2 linked regions of the Leucothrix mucor DSM 2157 genome follow. The protein of the gene in region 1 interacts with the protein of each later gene in a pairwise test. Links are inferred from orthologs where the notes say so. Each region holds a gene or a part of one and is shown on either strand. Other genes may lie near its edges.

The links.
Region 2: the proteins of LEUMU_RS0123075 (region 1) and LEUMU_RS24255 interact in binary tests that used the Escherichia coli proteins (3 or more experiments, as listed by UniProt). The link is inferred for Leucothrix mucor DSM 2157 from one-to-one orthologs.

The regions. Positions count from the first base shown.
Region 1 is NZ_ATTE01000001.1:5,013,007-5,023,070, reverse strand. The notes cover bases 3,899-6,816. They hold LEUMU_RS0123075 (IMPACT family protein), read right to left. Parts: upstream 5,703-6,816; coding sequence 5,094-5,702; downstream 3,899-5,093. Other genes in these bases: LEUMU_RS27465 (formylglycine-generating enzyme family protein), read right to left, coding at 6,251-6,816; LEUMU_RS0123070 (transposase), read right to left, coding at 5,719-6,132; LEUMU_RS28405 (MarR family winged helix-turn-helix transcriptional regulator), read right to left, coding at 4,524-4,979; LEUMU_RS0123085 (Lin0512 family protein), read left to right, coding at 4,095-4,457; LEUMU_RS0123090 (Lin0512 family protein), read left to right, coding at 3,899-4,098. Also shown: LEUMU_RS0123110 (HP1242/YdcH family protein), read right to left, coding at 1-90; bifunctional UDP-sugar hydrolase/5'-nucleotidase UshA, read left to right, coding at 241-2,505; LEUMU_RS27475 (DUF1289 domain-containing protein), read right to left, coding at 2,621-2,842; LEUMU_RS0123095 (pyridoxine 5'-phosphate synthase), read right to left, coding at 2,865-3,599; more of LEUMU_RS0123090, read left to right, coding at 3,742-3,898; more of LEUMU_RS27465, read right to left, coding at 6,817-7,369; LEUMU_RS0123060 (RNA polymerase sigma factor), read right to left, coding at 7,380-7,976; LEUMU_RS0123055 (LysR family transcriptional regulator), read left to right, coding at 8,210-9,052; LEUMU_RS0123050 (hypothetical protein), read right to left, coding at 9,094-9,318; LEUMU_RS0123045 (adenosylcobinamide-GDP ribazoletransferase), read right to left, coding at 9,446-10,064.
Region 2 is NZ_ATTE01000001.1:500,169-506,578, forward strand. Bases 1,863-5,047 are described here. They hold LEUMU_RS24255 (DNA topoisomerase I), read right to left. Parts: upstream 4,691-5,047; coding sequence 2,063-4,690; downstream 1,863-2,062. Other genes in these bases: tsaC (L-threonylcarbamoyladenylate synthase type 1 TsaC), read right to left, coding at 1,863-2,050; LEUMU_RS0102195 (Smg family protein), read right to left, coding at 4,827-5,047. Also shown: LEUMU_RS0102180 (ATP-binding cassette domain-containing protein), read right to left, coding at 1-1,483; more of tsaC, read right to left, coding at 1,490-1,862; more of LEUMU_RS0102195, read right to left, coding at 5,048-5,303; DNA-processing protein DprA, read right to left, coding at 5,369-6,410. UniProt on the Escherichia coli protein: Releases the supercoiling and torsional tension of DNA, which is introduced during the DNA replication and transcription, by transiently cleaving and rejoining one strand of the DNA duplex.

The sequences.
Region 1 (10,064 bases):
CGCGAAATGGCCATCTTCCATTTTTAACTCGTGAATTCGGGCTTTGTGCTCTGGGAATTCGTGTAGCAAGTCATGGGGTTCTGCAAACATTCTGTGACGCTCCGCTGTTGTTATTCGATGACTGTATTGTTGCACGCTGGTCGGTTACCCGAATTGATTTAGATCAAGTCCTCATAATTTATTCCAAAAAACTCAAAATTCGTATTAAGATGATTACTAATTTTATACTTAGGAGTCGCCATGAAAGTTCGCCCGTTCATCCTCCCAGTGCTAGCCACCTGCTGCGCAATCAATCCCGTGATTGCTAAAGACTGGCAAGATGATAAAACTTATAAATTCACTATATTGCACACCAACGACAATCACGGCCGCTTCTGGCAAAACAAATACGGTGAGTATGGAATGCCTGCTCGTTTTACCGTGGTTAATGCGATTCGTCGTCAGGTTGAGGCTGAAGGTGGTAGTGTATTGCTGCTGTCTGGTGGTGACATAAATACCGGCGTTCCAGAGTCTGACTTGCAAGATGCCGAGCCGGATTTTGTCGGTATGCGTAAGATTGGTTACGACGCCATGGCACTCGGTAATCATGAATTTGATAACTCGCTGGACGTATTGGCTAAGCAACAAGAGTGGGCAGGCTTTCCATTCCTATCTGCGAATATCTACGCCAAAGATAGCGGCGAGCGCATGTTTAAGCCCTACAGCGTAATCGACAAGCAAGGCATCAAGATTGCGATTATGGGCCTGACCACCGAAGACACGGCTAAGATCGGTAATCCTGAGTACTTGGCGAACGTTGAATTCCGCGATCCTAAAGAAGAAGCTAAAGCAGTGGTTGCTGAACTTCAGGAAGAAGTAAAGCCGGATATGATTCTGGCCGTGACGCACATGGGTCACTATGACGACGGTAAGTACGGCTACAATGCACCGGGCGATGTATCGCTGGCACGGGCAATGCCAGAAGGCGCTATTACGGCAGTGATCGGTGGCCACTCTCAAGAGCCGGTTTGCATGGAATCGGAAAATCTGCGCGATGTCAATTATCAGCCAGGCGCGACCTGCGTTCCTGAGCATCAAAATGGCACTTGGATTATGCAAGCGCATGAGTGGGGCAAGTATGTTGGCCGCGCTGACTTTGAGTTCAAAAATGGCGAAGTGACACTGAAGTCTTACCGCCTGATTCCGATCAATCTGAAGAAGAAAATCAAAGATGCTGAAGGTAATTCTCAGCGCGTATTGATTGCTAACGAGATTGCACAAAACAAAGAAATGCTAAAGCTGCTTGGCCCTTACCTCAATAAAGGTAAAGAGCAGATCAATATTAAAGTCGGTAGCACAAACAAGCTGCTGGTTGGTGAGCGTAATAAAGTGCGTTTTGGACAAACCAACCTGGGCCGCTTAATTGCGACGGCACAGATGGAAAAGGCTAAAGCTGATTTCGGTATTATGAACTCAGGCGGCGTGCGCGCATCGATCGAAACTGGCGACATCACTTACAAAGAAGTACTGACGGTTCAGCCGTTTGCCAACCTGTTGGTGTCGGTTGAAATGACCGGTAAGGAAGTGCTGGAGTATTTAGCTCAAGTGGCTACCAAGCCAACTGACACCGGTGCTTATGCGCAGTTTGCTGGCATTTCAATGACCGTGAAAGCGGATAGTGTTGAAGATGTGAAAATCGGTGGCGAGCCACTGGATTTAGAGAAAACCTATCGCATATCAATGCCTAGCTTCTCGGCTGCTGGCGGTGATGGTTATCCTAAAGTCTCTGACCTGCCAAGCTATGTTGATACTGGCTTTGTGGATGCCGATGTACTGAAAGAGTATTTAGAACTGCACAATCCTCTGGATGCAGATGCATTTGAGCCTAAGGGTGAAATTGTTTACAAAATGGATGTGGTTGAGGAAGCCGCTGTTGAAGAAGCCGCTCCTGAAGCTGCTGCGGTTGAAGCACCTGCTGCTGAGACTCCTGCCGTTGAAGCTGAAGCGACAGAAGAAGCCGTGCCTGAAGAAGCATCCGCCACTGAAACTCCTGCTGTTGAAACTGAAGCTACAGAAGAAGCTGTAACGGAGGAAGCGCCTGCGACTGAAACTCCTGCTGTTGAAGCTGAAGCTACAGAAGAAGCGGCAACTGAAGAAGCACCTGCTGCTGAAACTCCAGCCGTTGAAGCCGAAGCGGCAACTGAGGAGGCACCTGCGACGGAGGCTCCTGCTGTTGAAGCTGCAGAAGAAGCCGTAACTGAAGAAGCGCCTGCGACTGAGACTCCGGCTGTTGAAGCTGAAGCTACAGAAGAAGTGGTAACTGAAGAGGCACCGGCGGCTGAGACTCCTGCTGTTGAAGCTGAAGCTACAGAAGAAACGGTAACAGAAGAAGCACCTGCGACTGAAGCTCCTGCTGTTGAAACTGAGGAAGTGCCTGCAACTGAAATACCAGCCGTTGATGAATCCGCAGTTGATCCAATTGCCGCAGCGGTAGAAGCTGCGACCAAAGCCGTAACCGGCGAGTAACCCTCTCCGCTCCAACGCAAAAAGCCTGTCAGGATCACTCCTTTGACAGGCTTTTTTTATGGTTAGCTTATTGCCATCAACCCGCTAAATTCAGCAAACTTCAGCAACACCCACCCTATTCTGCTTTACGAACCTCCACTTGCTCCAGCACGTCTAGCTTTTGCTCTCGCGACATAATCATCCATTCGCGGATTTCATCCATCGTGCGAAAACAACCGTCACAGCGGCCCGTTTCATTATTCAATCCACAGAGTTTTACACAGGGTGAAGGCACACTGTAATCAATCTCGGATCGATTGGTTCGGCGTCGTCGGGTGCTGCGGGCGCTATCAGTCATGCTTTAAATCCGTGTTGAACAATCAAGCTGATGCCTGACAAATTTCCAAATACTTAGCCATTACCGTTGGCATACCCTGCTCGATACACTCCACGGTTAATACATGCCCTATCGACACTTCCAGAATCCCCGGAATCGTCAGGAAAGTTGCTAGGTTATGGCTGTCTAAATCATGTCCGGCATTCACTTCCAGCTCTAAGCGCTGAGCTTCAGCAGCCGCATCAGCATATTTCGCTAGCACCGCAGCCTGCTCTCGCGTGCCGTAGGCAGAGGCATATTCTTCAGTGTATAACTCAATACGATCAACGCCAGTGCTAGCCACGCGGCGCACCTGCTCCACATCCGGATCTAAAAAGGCGGCAACCCGAATCCCTGATTTTTTCAGGCGAGTGGTAACCATTTCCAGCAACTCGCTGTGCCATGCTACATCCCAGCCATGATCAGAAGTTAGCTGATCGACGGCATCCGGCACGAGTGTGCACTGGTCTGGCTTACAGTCTTCAACCAACTGCAAAAATTCTTCAGAAGGGTAGCCTTCGATATTGAACTCAACGCCCGGATAATCCACCAGCAACTCGGCCAGATCATAAGCGTCCTGACGCGTAATATGGCGCTCATCCTGACGCGGGTGCACGGTAATGCCCTGCGCACCTAATGCGATAAACTTTTTAGCAAACTCCACCACACTTGGAAAATCACGTCCGCGTGAGTTTCTAAGTAGCGCAATTTTATTAACATTTACACTCAACATTGTCATTCGGCGTATCCTGTGTTTGAAGCCTTAATGGCCCAATGGTATTCGCTTAAGCGAGCACTGACAATGCCTGTCATGGGCTGCTGTTTCATTGGCGTAGAAATTGGTGCACTATGCAGACAAACGACTAACTAAGGAAATAACCATGGCAAAAAGACGGATGGTGGTTGAAATGGGTATGGGCACTGACCTGCAAGGTCAGGACTATACAAAAGCAGCGGTTCGCGCAGTGAAGGATGCCCTATGGCACAACTCGCTGACGATTGCGCCGGCGTTTGGCTTTGATAAAGAGAAAATGCTGATCGAAGTCAGTATCGGCGTCGCCAAGCCAGAGCTGGTTGACAAGGACGTAGTTAAAGCAGTATTTCCTTACGGCCAAGCCAGCGTAGAAGTCGTGCAAGGTGGTCTGGACATTCTGAGTGATTGCGGGACCAAAACGACAGTAATGGCCAATGCCGCCGCTGTGGTGTATTTAGACTTTGCAGAGGAGAGCTTGGCATGACCATGCAACGAATTATCTTAGAGATGGGTACTGGCAACGATTTGTACGGTGAAGACTACACCAAAGCCGCCGTACGCGCCGTGCAAGATGCCTTACACCACAGCTCCATTTCACTGTTTCGCTCAATGGGTATTGATCACGACAGTATGCAGGTGGAAGTTACTATCGGCACTCAGCAGCCGGATAAAGTCGACACCAAAGTCATCGCCAGCCAAATCCCATTTGGGTCGGTGAAAGTGAATACGGTATTTGGTGGTTTAAATGTGTCTGATCCAGTTCAACAAACCGTGACGGTGATTGCTTCAGCGGCCGTTGCAGCCAGACTGGATATTCCGGACGGTCAGTACAAGCCGGCTTAATCGCAGGCTTATACGCAACGCGCCGGCCCCATAAGTTAATTACGGAGCCGGCGCGTGGTTACACAGTCAAAAATCAGCTTTGTCGAAGTTATTGTGTCTCAACACTTTTTGCAGTGTGTGCATAAAGGTTTTGAACTCTTCCTCAGTCAGGCAGGAAAACGACTCTTTTGCATTATCCGCAGCAACGCCCAACAAACTCTCTCGCAAAGCCATTCCTTCAGCGGTCAGCTCAACTTTAACCGAACGCCGATCGGCGATGCTCGTCACTCGCGTCACCAAGTTTTTCTTTGTTAGCTTATCAACAATGCGTGAAATAGGCGCTTGATGCATGCCCGCCAAATGCGCCAATTCATTAATAGACAATCCAGGCCGCTCGTGCAAAATTGACAACGTGACCCATTCCGACACCGCAACACCCGCATCCCGACTCTTTAAGCGTGCTTGCAATTTATTGGTCAGCGCTGAGTGCAAGCAACGCAACCAAAACCCCGGCAAGCCATGCAACCGCAAAGGCTCTTTCATCCTAGTACCCTCGTAAAAACATTTTATAGTTATATGCTATGGAACAGGAAAAGTTTAACACATAGAAAGTCAGCCTGCTCCACCCAGCGTTGCCCAAATTGCTTAGTCATCTAATCAATCATAAGGAAGAATATGTATGCGGCCGCTGGCTTGAGTTTTCAATGTTTCAGCAATGCTTTCCAGCTCGGTATCCGGCACTTGTAAGCGGGCTCGAATGCGCTCGGCATACACCGTTTCAGCCGGTGCTAATTCCAATGCAGCCAGTGCCATATCAACCTTGGTGGTATCCACATAATCGTATTCCAACCAAAGCGGCAGGCTTGGAGTGACGGTTCGCAGTGTCGCGCGATCCAGCAGCTGACCAACTGCGCCGCCGTAAGCCCGCATCAAGCCACCCACACCCAGCTTGGTTCCGCCAAAATAACGCACAACGACTACCGCAAGGTCATAGACCTCTCGCCCTTGTAGCTGCATCAGCATGGGCTTACCGGCAGAGCCGCCCGGCTCGCCATCATCGCTGAATTTTACGCGTTCAGGTTCCCGTAACACATACGCCCAGCAATGATGCCGGGCGTCGGGTTGATCAATACGAATGGTTTGAATGAAATCCTGAGCGGCGGCTTCGTCACCAACCGGTGCTGCATAAGCAAGAAAGCGTGAGTGCTTAATGGGTTCTATTTCAAAACTACAGGGCTCAGCAATCGTTAAGTACGGCAGGCGCACAGCATTCCTCTATTGTTTAATGCACTACCTCACGAATGGGTTGTAAGGTTAAGGCATGACGCATCAGCTTACAGCCGGCAGCGCCAATTTCCCGGCTCCAAATACTCAGAGCTGCAGGGTGTAATGGATACTCACGACAGTACAACGTTTCTCCGCAGAAGTACTGCCAAGCTGGAGAGGACGCCCATCGCGCGCGAACCTCATCATAGCTAAGATTCTCAAGCGCTTGCAAATAAAGCAGGCCAATAATCAGGCGCGGAGATGGATCAATATCCGGGTTAAAGCGTGAGGCTAATGACTGCTCAAGAAACTGCCAATCGATACGATTAGCCAGACGATGCAATCGATCATCTGCGCCAATCATCTCGGTTAACAGCCTTGGAATTAATTCACTGGAATTTTCGACGTTTATTTTTGTAGTCTGTTTCATAAAGCTCACAACTCATACAGGTGTTTACAAACCTCCTTTTCTCAGGAGGACATCGCACTGGCTTACTTATAAAGACGTATGAAAAACAAAAAGCTTAGGGGGGCGTGTGAAATTATTTTTATTTTTTTGATTTAGTGTCGATGAAATCATGTGCCAAGCGAAATCCATAGACATAGCTGCGGTCATTTTCGCCGCCCTTACTGCGTATGGCTGGGCGTACGGAGGCTTCAACAGTATCCCAAGCGCCACCTCGACGCGTTCGCGTGTTTAACTTATCGCACTGAGTTAACCAAGCGGAACCATCTTTGGGCGCGCCGTCGTAACGTTCGTGCCAACAATCTTCCACCCACTCCCAGACATTTCCTGCCATATCATAAAGATTAAAGGCATTAGGGGGGAAACTGCCCACCGGAGAGCTATATCGCCAACGATCCGCACCGCCAACGCCTTTGTAGTTGGCAAACTTCCGACGTGGCCGATCACCCCAGGCAAATGCGGTGGAGCTACCCGCGCGGGCGGCATATTCCCACTCGGCACCCGTTGGTAGTCGGTATTGGCGACCCGTCTTGGCGTTTATCCATTTGATATAAGCTTGCGTATCATCCCAGCTGATACAGACCACGGGGGACTCTTCCGACATTTCAAAGCGGGACGAGTGCCATGAATATTCAGGGTCCATATACCAACTTGGTTTACCTTGGTTTAAATTCAACGAAACACAGCCTACTAACTCTTTTTCAGAATCCGTCAGGTAATCGGTTTCAAGAATAAACTGGCGGAATTGGGCAACGGTGACTTCATGTTGAGCGATTTCAAAGGATTTAACGGTGACCAGATGTGCAGGATACTCAGTGTCGCGGCAGCCAACGATATCATCCTTGCCGACACTACACCCCATGACCATTTCTCCCCCGGGGATGGGGAGCATATTTGGGTATAGACCCGGCGCTTCACCTTGAGGGATCACCTTATATTGAGGATTATTTACTACCAACTGTTGTGCCTTATCGGCAATGGTCTGGCCAGATAGCTTAATCCCGAGCACAACTGCCACGATCACGGCTAAAGCGCCGATAAAACCCCAAAGCCAGTAGCGGTCTTTTCTTTTTTTAGCCGCTTGATCCCGACGCTCCAGCTCAGTCACTGCACGATCGAAAAAGACTTTCACTTCATCGCGGGTATAAACCTGTAAATAGCGGTCTAAGGGCTGCTTATCTTTGGATTGTTTATCGTCCATAAACGCTAACTCAGCACAGCTCTTCGCGTAACTGCTTTAATCTGTCGCGCAGTATTGAAATACGTCGGCCAACCGCGCTCACGGTACGATCAACCATTACTGAGATTTCAGCATAGCTCAAGCCTAGGGCAAACTGGGTGTAGATTAAGAGATCCATCTTGCCGGTTGGCTGTGACTCAATATGATCGAATACCTTATCCAGACAATCAATATTATCCAGCATGGCGACTTGCGAACTGGGGTCAGTGCCCGGCGGTGGCAAGGCACGATTCTCTTCCGGCTCAGCGCTGTGCTGATAGACGTTTAATTGGGTTTTGTGTTTGCGCATATGGTCGATGCACTGATTTCTAACCATGGTGTACAGCAGTGGCAAGCTGCAACTTTTGCGCAGATCATCAGCATGGCAGAGAATTTTAACAGCGACTTCCTGAAGGATGTCCTGTCGCTCGTGAAATCCGATGTGGGGGAATGAGTGGCTGCAGTAGCTAATGTATCGGCTTAAAATACCGAATAACGCACTACCATTGTCGCCATTTTGATCAACAAACTGACTAAGTAACTCACTACACTCTTTTCCATTCAGCAATGAAATGTCATACAGACCCACACAAACCTCACTAGATTTACGGAATATTCCGTAAAAATTATCCGAAAGATATCATAGCATTTAATATACTTAGTCTGACAGCCAAAAAACGTTACTTATCACACGCTTATACCAGTAAATAAACAACGCCGCCTTAAGAAAAGTATAATGCTTCTACTTACTAATGTATTTAGTGGATAAAAAAACATATCATTCCTCCACCTAATCAGCCAGTTATCGGTTATTAAATCTGTATGGATATCGCTCATTTAAAAACGTTCCTTGAGATTTACCAGACACGACATTTCGGAAAGTCTGCAGAGAAGCTGTGCATCACTCAGTCAGCGGCCAGCGCCCGAATTAAACTGCTGGAGGAACGGCTGGGCGTTAAGTTATTTACTCGCGACCGCCATGCCATTGAGCCAACGCCTGCGGGCCATCGTTTTCACAAATATGCGGAGATGACAGTCAGTGGTTGGGAACGTGCCCGCCAAATGGTTGCGCTGCCGGAGGAGTACACACAGTCCTTATCTCTCGGTTATTTGCCGGATACTTGGCACCTATTTTTAAAAGGCTGGGTAGATAAAATTCGCGAGGAAATGCCTGAAACAGCACTCAATCTCACGATTCATCCGGGGCATAATGTGCAAGAGCTGATTTTGAGTGGCTCGCTGGATATTGGCTTTGTATTTGACCCCATTAATTCCGGCGTATTGCAGTCGGTCAATATCGCATCGCTCAAGCTGAAATTATTTGCCAATCACCCTGACACCCTGCTGGAAAATGCAATGGGCAAAGGCTATGTGATGGTCGATTGGGGGGCGCTATTTGAGCATGAACACTCAAGAGCATTTACAGGATTTCCAGCCGCTTCTATCCGTACCAATTATGGCGTGATGGCGTTGGATTTATTGCGGATAAAACGGCGCGCCGCCTATTTACCCGAGCAAATTATTACAAATAACGTTGCGCAGATTCCACTGTATGAAGTGGCTGGCGCGCCCGTATTTGAACGTAACTTATTTGCAGTCTATCGCACTGATAATAGCTCTCAGGCCTTGATCGACAAGTTTATGCAGGTGATTACTGAAAACTAAAATGGGCAGCAAACTGATCGTTCACTGCCCATCGTTTTTGATTAGTAATCGCTGCCGAATGACTCATCAAAGTAATCAAGTGTGCGATTTCTTTCACGCAATCGCTTGCCTTCAAAATAATCATCAAGACGACGTTTTACACTACGCTTACGACTAACTTTCTTGGCACTGGCTTTCACTTTGTCTGATTCACGATCATCAAAATCGGTGTCAACATCCCAGTCATAATCGTCAGAATAGTCAGTCTCTCTATGGTCCTTGCTCACTTTACATATCTCCGGTTGGTGTAATTGCTTTATAGCAAGAAAAAAAACACGCGGAAAACAAATAAAAAACGTCGTGACGATGAAAAATTTTGATCGTCCATTTAGAGATAAATCTACACTGAATAGACTATAGCAATGCGACCACGCTCAGATAAAAGGTAAGCTCTGAAATCTGCTGAATAGCGCCCAAGCAATCCCCCGTGTAGCCACCAATTTTCTTTTTAAAATAGTGAGATAGCCAAAACGAAACGATAATGACTGGAACGATAGTACTCCACCAAAGAACCGGTAGCACCAGCCATAACACAATCACCGGAATCACGCTGTATAGCATTTCCGATAAGCTAAGGCGCATCGAAGTGACCGAGGAAGACTTACTTTTTTCTAAATCGGCAACGTAGACAGAGCACTGCATGATCACTGAGGCCATCAAGCGACTGATTGAATGCCCCGCCAGTAATGCCAGCACTACCAAGTCGGGCGAGACTTGGTGGATCGCTAACAGTAATTGATACTTAAGTCCTAAACTTAACAGCAGACCGATTGCACCATAAGTACCGATGCAGCTGTCTTTCATAATGCGCAGAATTTGCTCTTTCTTCCAGCCGCCACCAAAGCCATCGCAACTATCGGCAAAGCCATCTTCATGAAACGCACCGGTGATAAATACCGTGGCAATCATTGATAGCAGCACGCTGACAGAGCCCGGCAAGACCAGTGTGCTTAAACTATAAGTCAGTGCACCC
Region 2 (6,410 bases), 4.5 Mb from region 1 along the record:
CGTGGCTCACGATTAAGACGGTGCCATCGTAATTCAGCAGTAAATCTTCCAATAGCTCCAGTGTTTCCACATCCAGATCATTGGTCGGCTCATCGAGTACCAAAATATTAGCGGGCTTAATGAACAGCTTCGCGAGTAGCAGACGGTTACGCTCACCACCGGATAATGAATTAACCGGCGAGTTAGCACGCTGTGGCGTAAACAGGAAATCCTGCAAATAGCTGATAACGTGCTTGCTCTTGCCATTAATCGTGACGTTATCCGCGCCGCGATCTAAGTTGTCTTTTACTGAGCGGTCTTCATCTAGCTGATCACGTAACTGGTCAAAGTAGGCGACTTGCAAGTTGCTACCAAGATCGACAGTACCGGAGTCCGGCGCTAATTTGCCTAGCATAATGCGCAGCAGGGTGGTTTTACCGACACCATTAGGTCCGATTAAACCAATACGGTCGCCACGCTGCACCAGAATAGAGAAATCATCAACGAGTTGGCGGTCGCCGATGCTGTAGTTGACGTGTTTGATTTCGACAACCTTTTTACCGGACTTCTCGCCACTATCCATTTCCAGCTTGGCTTTGCCTTGCACATGGCGAATTGCTGCATGCTCTTTACGCATGGCTTCCAGTGCGCGGACACGGCCTTCGTTACGGGTACGACGGGCTTTGATGCCTTGGCGAATCCAGACTTCTTCTTGAGCCAGCTTCTTTTCAAAGCGTGCATTTTCAGCGCTTTCTGCTTCTAATTGCTCGGCTTTACGGCGTAGGAAGTTTTCATAATCACCCGGCCAGCTAGTGGCTTGTCCGCGATCAATCTCTACGATACGAGTCGCCAGACGGCGTAGGAAGCTACGGTCATGGGTAATGAAGACTAAAGTGGCTTTATAGCTCAGCAGGAACTCTTCCATCCATTGGATAACTTCGATATCTAAATGGTTGGTAGGCTCATCCAGTAGTAAAATATCCGGGCTCTGAACCAGTGCGCGAGCAAGCAATACACGACGCTTCACACCACCGGAGAGTTGAGTAAACTCGCTGGTCGGGTCAAGCTTGAGTAGGGAAATTGTGCTATCAATGGTATTGCCATACTGCCAGCCATCACAAGCTTCCAGCTTTTGTTGTACGGCTTCCAGTTTGTCCATCCAGCGAGGATCGTTAAAATCCGCATGCTCGTTTAGATGGTTGAATTCCTGTAATAGGTCACCGACTTCCGATAAGCCACCGGCGACCACGTCATACACGGTGCCAGCCATAGACTGGGGCACTTCCTGCTCCAGCTGAGTGATGACCGTGCCTTGCTCCAGAATACGCTCACCAGAATCAGGCTGATGAATGCCATTGATTACCTTGAGCAAGCTAGACTTACCGGCACCGTTACGGCCGATTAAGCAGATGCGTTCATTCGGCTCAATGCTGAGGTTGACGCCATCGAGCAGGGCGGGGCCACCAAAACTGAGTTGGATATTTTGTAAACGTAGTAGAGCCATATTTTATTAGCTGTGACGAAGGGTTGTTCCGCTGATTGCATCGCGGATTTCGGTGGGGTTTAGTTGGCCGCTAGTTGGGCCATCCAATACCGCATCAGGTTGATTTGCATGTTGCTGAAACTGTTCTAACACGGCCTGCGCTGTATAACAAGGCGCTTCGCCGGTGAGGTTGGCGCTGGTGGAGATGAGCGCACTACCGAGCTGGTCGCAAAGCTCACGAACCAAAGGGTGGCGAGTGACGCGTATTGCTAAGGTGTCATGATCGCCACGCAGAAGCATTGATGTCTCAGCTTTGGCAGGAAATACCCAAGTGATATTGCCAGCTTGCATTTGCTCTGCGCTGGGATTTATATCATCTGCAAGATAGCGTGAGACCTGACCAAAGTGCGAGGCAATAAGGATCAGGCCTTTTTCGACAGGGCGGCGCTTAATTTCAAGCAGTCGCTGGATCGCGTCGAGATTAGCGGGATCGCAACCCAAGCCGAAGACTGCTTCGGTTGGGTAAGCGATCACGCCGCCAGCGGTGACCTGTTGCGCAATTAATGAAATATCGTGAGTAATTAACATACTAAGTGCATATTAGTTAGTGTCTGAATCACTCGCATCACTGCTTGGCGTGGGTGTAGCCGCTTTGGTTGCGGTTGCCTTCTTAGCCGCTGGCTTTTTTGCTGGCGCTTTTTTTGCCGCAGCAGTCGTCGTGGCTTTTTTAGCAGGTGCTTTCTTGGCCGTTGTTGTTTTCTTTGCGGTAGGCTTCTTCGCAGCAGGTTTTTTGGCTGGTGCTTTTTTCTTAGCGGGAGCCTTCTTCGCTGCGGTTTCAGCTTTATCTGTCGTCTTTTTAGCAGCGGCTTTCTTACCACGGCCTTTACGCTCTGGTGCTTCCGCCAACATGCGAACACAGTCTTCCAGCGTTAATGTTTTGGCATCAACATCTTTCGGAACACGCGCATTTTTGTTTTTGTCGGTGACATAAGGTCCCCAGCGGCCATTCAATATCTGAATGCCTTCATCTGGGAAGTCCTGAATCAACTTTTCAGCATCAGCCTTTTTCTTCTGGGCGATCAGCTCAAGCGCATCTTCACGAGTGACGGTGTAAGGGTCATTGTTGTCTTTTGCCAGTGAGACAAATTTTGAACCGTACTTCACATAAGGTCCGAAGCGACCAAAGTTGGTGCTAATTTTCTCACCTTCGTCGGTTTCACCCAAATCGCGCGGTAGCTTAAACAGCTCCATCGCATCTTCATAGGTGACGCTATCCATTTTCTGGCCGGGGCGCAGACTGGCAAATAGCGGCTTTTCTTCATCATCGCGATGACCGATCTGGACAAAGGGACCGAAGCGTCCCATACGTACAGAAACTGGCTTGCCGCTTGCCTCATCGGTACCCAAAATACGGGCCTGCATGACTTCTTCGCGAGTAACAGACTCGTCTTTGTCGACGACTAGCTCATGGAACGGATTCCAGAAAGCTTCCAGAACGGGAATCCATTCTTTCTCGCCACGGGAAATCTCATCCAGCTCATTTTCCAAGTTCGCAGTAAAGTTGTAATCCACGTACTGAGTGAAATGTTGTGTCAGGAAACGATTAACGATTTTACCGATATCTGTCGGGTAAAAACGTCTGTTTTCCAGTTCCACATATTCGCGAGACTGCAGAGTTGAAATGATGCTGGCATAAGTCGATGGGCGACCGATGTCGAACTCTTCCAAAGTCTTAACCAAGCTGGCTTCCGAGAAGCGCGGTGGTGGCTCTGTGAAATGCTGATCTGCTTGTACCGCATGCAAGTTAAGCTTATCGCCTTCTTCCATGATTGGTAAAATCTTGTCGTTGCTGGAAGCTGCTGCACTCTCATTTTCACTATCTGACTTGCTGTCATCGCCTTCCTGATACACCGACATAAAGCCAGGGTCACGAACGGCAGAACCGGTTGCACGGAAGAAGTTTCCTTCGCTGCAAGATAGGTCAGCTGACACAGTATCCAGTGTGGCATGAATCATCTGACAAGCCACGGTGCGCTTCCAGATAAGGTCATACAGGCGGAACTGCTCATCAGTAAGATGCTTTTTAATTTCGTCCGGTACGTTACCAGCCGAAGTAGGGCGAATAGCCTCATGCGCTTCCTGAGCATTTTTGGACTTAGTTTTAAATGTCCGTACTTCAGGGTTAACCGCATTTTTACCGTAGCGTTGCTCAATCAAGTTGCGCAAGTCATTCACGGCATCATCAGCCAGTGCCACAGAGTCGGTACGCATATAGGAGATCAGACCAACAGCGCCATCGCCTAAGTCAATTCCTTCATACAGCTGCTGTGCAACACTCATGGTGCGACGAGTTGTAAAGCGCAGCTTTCTGGAAGCTTCTTGTTGTAGTGTAGAGGTAGTAAACGGCGCGGATGGATGACGCTTGCGCTGCTTTTTCTCTAATCGGGTAACGGTTAGCGTGCCAGGAGAAGTTGTTTCACCCTCGGCATTAACCACTAAGCCTGATTCATTAGACAGTGTTTGCTTGGCAGCATTGGCCAGCTCTGTCGTATTGATATCAAATTGTTTTAAGGCTTTACCATCTAAAGTATGTAAACGAGCATTGAATGGCTGTTCATCTTTATCGACGCTGGCATCGAGTGTCCAGTACTCCTGAGGAATGAACTTCTCGATCTCTTCCTCGCGCTCAACAATCATGCGTAGGGCAGGACTTTGTACGCGGCCAGCCGATAGGCTTGGCTTAATCTTCTTCCAGAGTAATGGAGATAGATTGAAACCTACTAAGTAGTCCAGTGCACGACGAGCCTGCTGTGCATCAACCATTGGCATGGCGAGCGAGCGAGGATTAGCAACGGCTTCCTGAACGGCTTTTTTGGTGATTTCGTAGAAGACTACTCGCGACACTTCTTTGTCTGTTAGTAGTTCTTTCTCTCTCAGGTACTCATAAAGGTGCCATGAAATAGCCTCACCCTCTCTATCGGGATCGGTTGCGAGATAGAGGTTCTTAGCGCCTTTTAATGACTTTACGATGCGATCGACATGCTTTTTATTGCGATCGATCAATTCATAGTGCATGGCGAAATTATTGTCGGTGTCAATGGCACCGCTTTTTGGAATAAGGTCACGCACATGGCCGTATGAAGCCAATACCTCAAAGTCCTTACCCAGGTACTTTTCAATAGTTTTGGCTTTTGCGGGAGATTCTACAATGACGAGATTTAGACTCATATTTCTGTCAGTCATGGTTATAAATTTGTGGCAACCATACACTGTATCCAGAAGCTGAGTAAAGTGATTGCATTAGGAATTTGCCAGCAGGGACTGTTTGAAAGTCCTGCAGCTAATGCAAAATCAGGTTGTGCTTTTAGTGGTAACTCAGTGGCTTGTCGCCCATTGCTACACTATCCATCCAAATATAAGACGCCTCAGAATCTGGCTGATTAAGCAGCAGCATTAGGATAACCCATTTCAACTTGTTTAAGTCGAGATCAACATCTTTAAGCTCTAGAATTCGATCGATCGCCCGCTCACGCATTTCATGAGTCAGTACTTTAGACTGCTCCAGAAACATCAGGTAGCTTTGGCATTCAAAGTTTAGCCAGCGAGATTCATAGCGGGAAAACACACGCAAGCTACCAGGGCTTGGCTCGCGAATATAGACTTCGCTTTTATCCGCCAGGCTCTCCAGCCAGTCAAACGCTTTGCTTATGTCGTTATTCGGGAATCCTGCTTCTTGCAGATAATGATGGAGAGCAGCTTTATTATGGGTCACGTTGTCTACTTCAGAATAATTTTCAAACAGGTAAAAAAGCACGTCCAGTGTATTTTCTTTGGTGTTCATAGTTGGGTAATTTTTCCATCCGCTGTGTTAAGCAAGGGTGAAAATTACGACCAAAAGAACACTAGCTACTCACGAATGCGCGTGTAACTACCCCGTCCATTGGCTGCAATTAAGCCCTGCAATTCCATGACTAAAAGCATGGATGAAAGTGCAGCAGGGGTCAATCCCGTTTGTACGACTAATTGGTCTATTGATACCGGATCATAGCCCATTGCGTCCAGTAGTCGGGTGTTATCGTCATTTTGGGTGGTTTCGACCACTTCGGGTGCAACTTTTTCAGGCGTGCTTTCTGTGCTTAACAGCTGGCTTAGGTCAATTTGTGCGGCGAGATCTTCCATCACGTCATGTGCTGTTTCAACCAACTTCGCGCCTTGGCGAATCAGTCGGTGGCAGCCACGGGCTAAGGGATTATGAATCGAACCCGGGATGGCAAACACCATGCGCCCCTGTTCATTAGCGTAATCAGCCGTAATTAAGGAACCGCTACGCTGGGCTGCTTCAACCACTAAAGAGCCGAGGCTTAAGCCGCTAATAATACGATTACGTCGCGGGAAGTTATTGGCATGTGGCGCGGTGCCAATAGGGTTCTCGCTGACCAAGGCACCCGTTTCGGCTATTTGATGGGCCAACTCACGGTGTTTGGCGGGATAAACCCGGTCCAATCCGGTGGCAGTGACTGCAATGGTGGCGCCGTTATCTGCCAAAGCGCCACGATGCGCCTCACCATCAATACCCATGGCCAAGCCACTGGTCACACAGAGACCCGTGTTGGCAAAGTATCGGGCAAATTCAAAGGCGTTATTCTTGCCGCCGGGAGTAGGGCTACGGCTGCCAACAATAGCAATCTGCGGATCACTCAATAGTGAAACATTGCCATGTACATATAATAGAGGTGGCGCAGCACTAATCTGCTTTAGCAATGCAGGGTATTGCGGGTCATTAATCGTAATCAGGTGATGGTTGTCTTTTTCCAGCCATAGGAGGTCTGGTTTGGATTTATCCTGATCGATCGACCGAATGGAGTCTGCTTGTTTGTCGCTTAGGCCAGCTTGTTTCAAATGATTGCTGTTAGCGGCGAGCACGGCTTCCGGATCGCCAAAGTGGCTG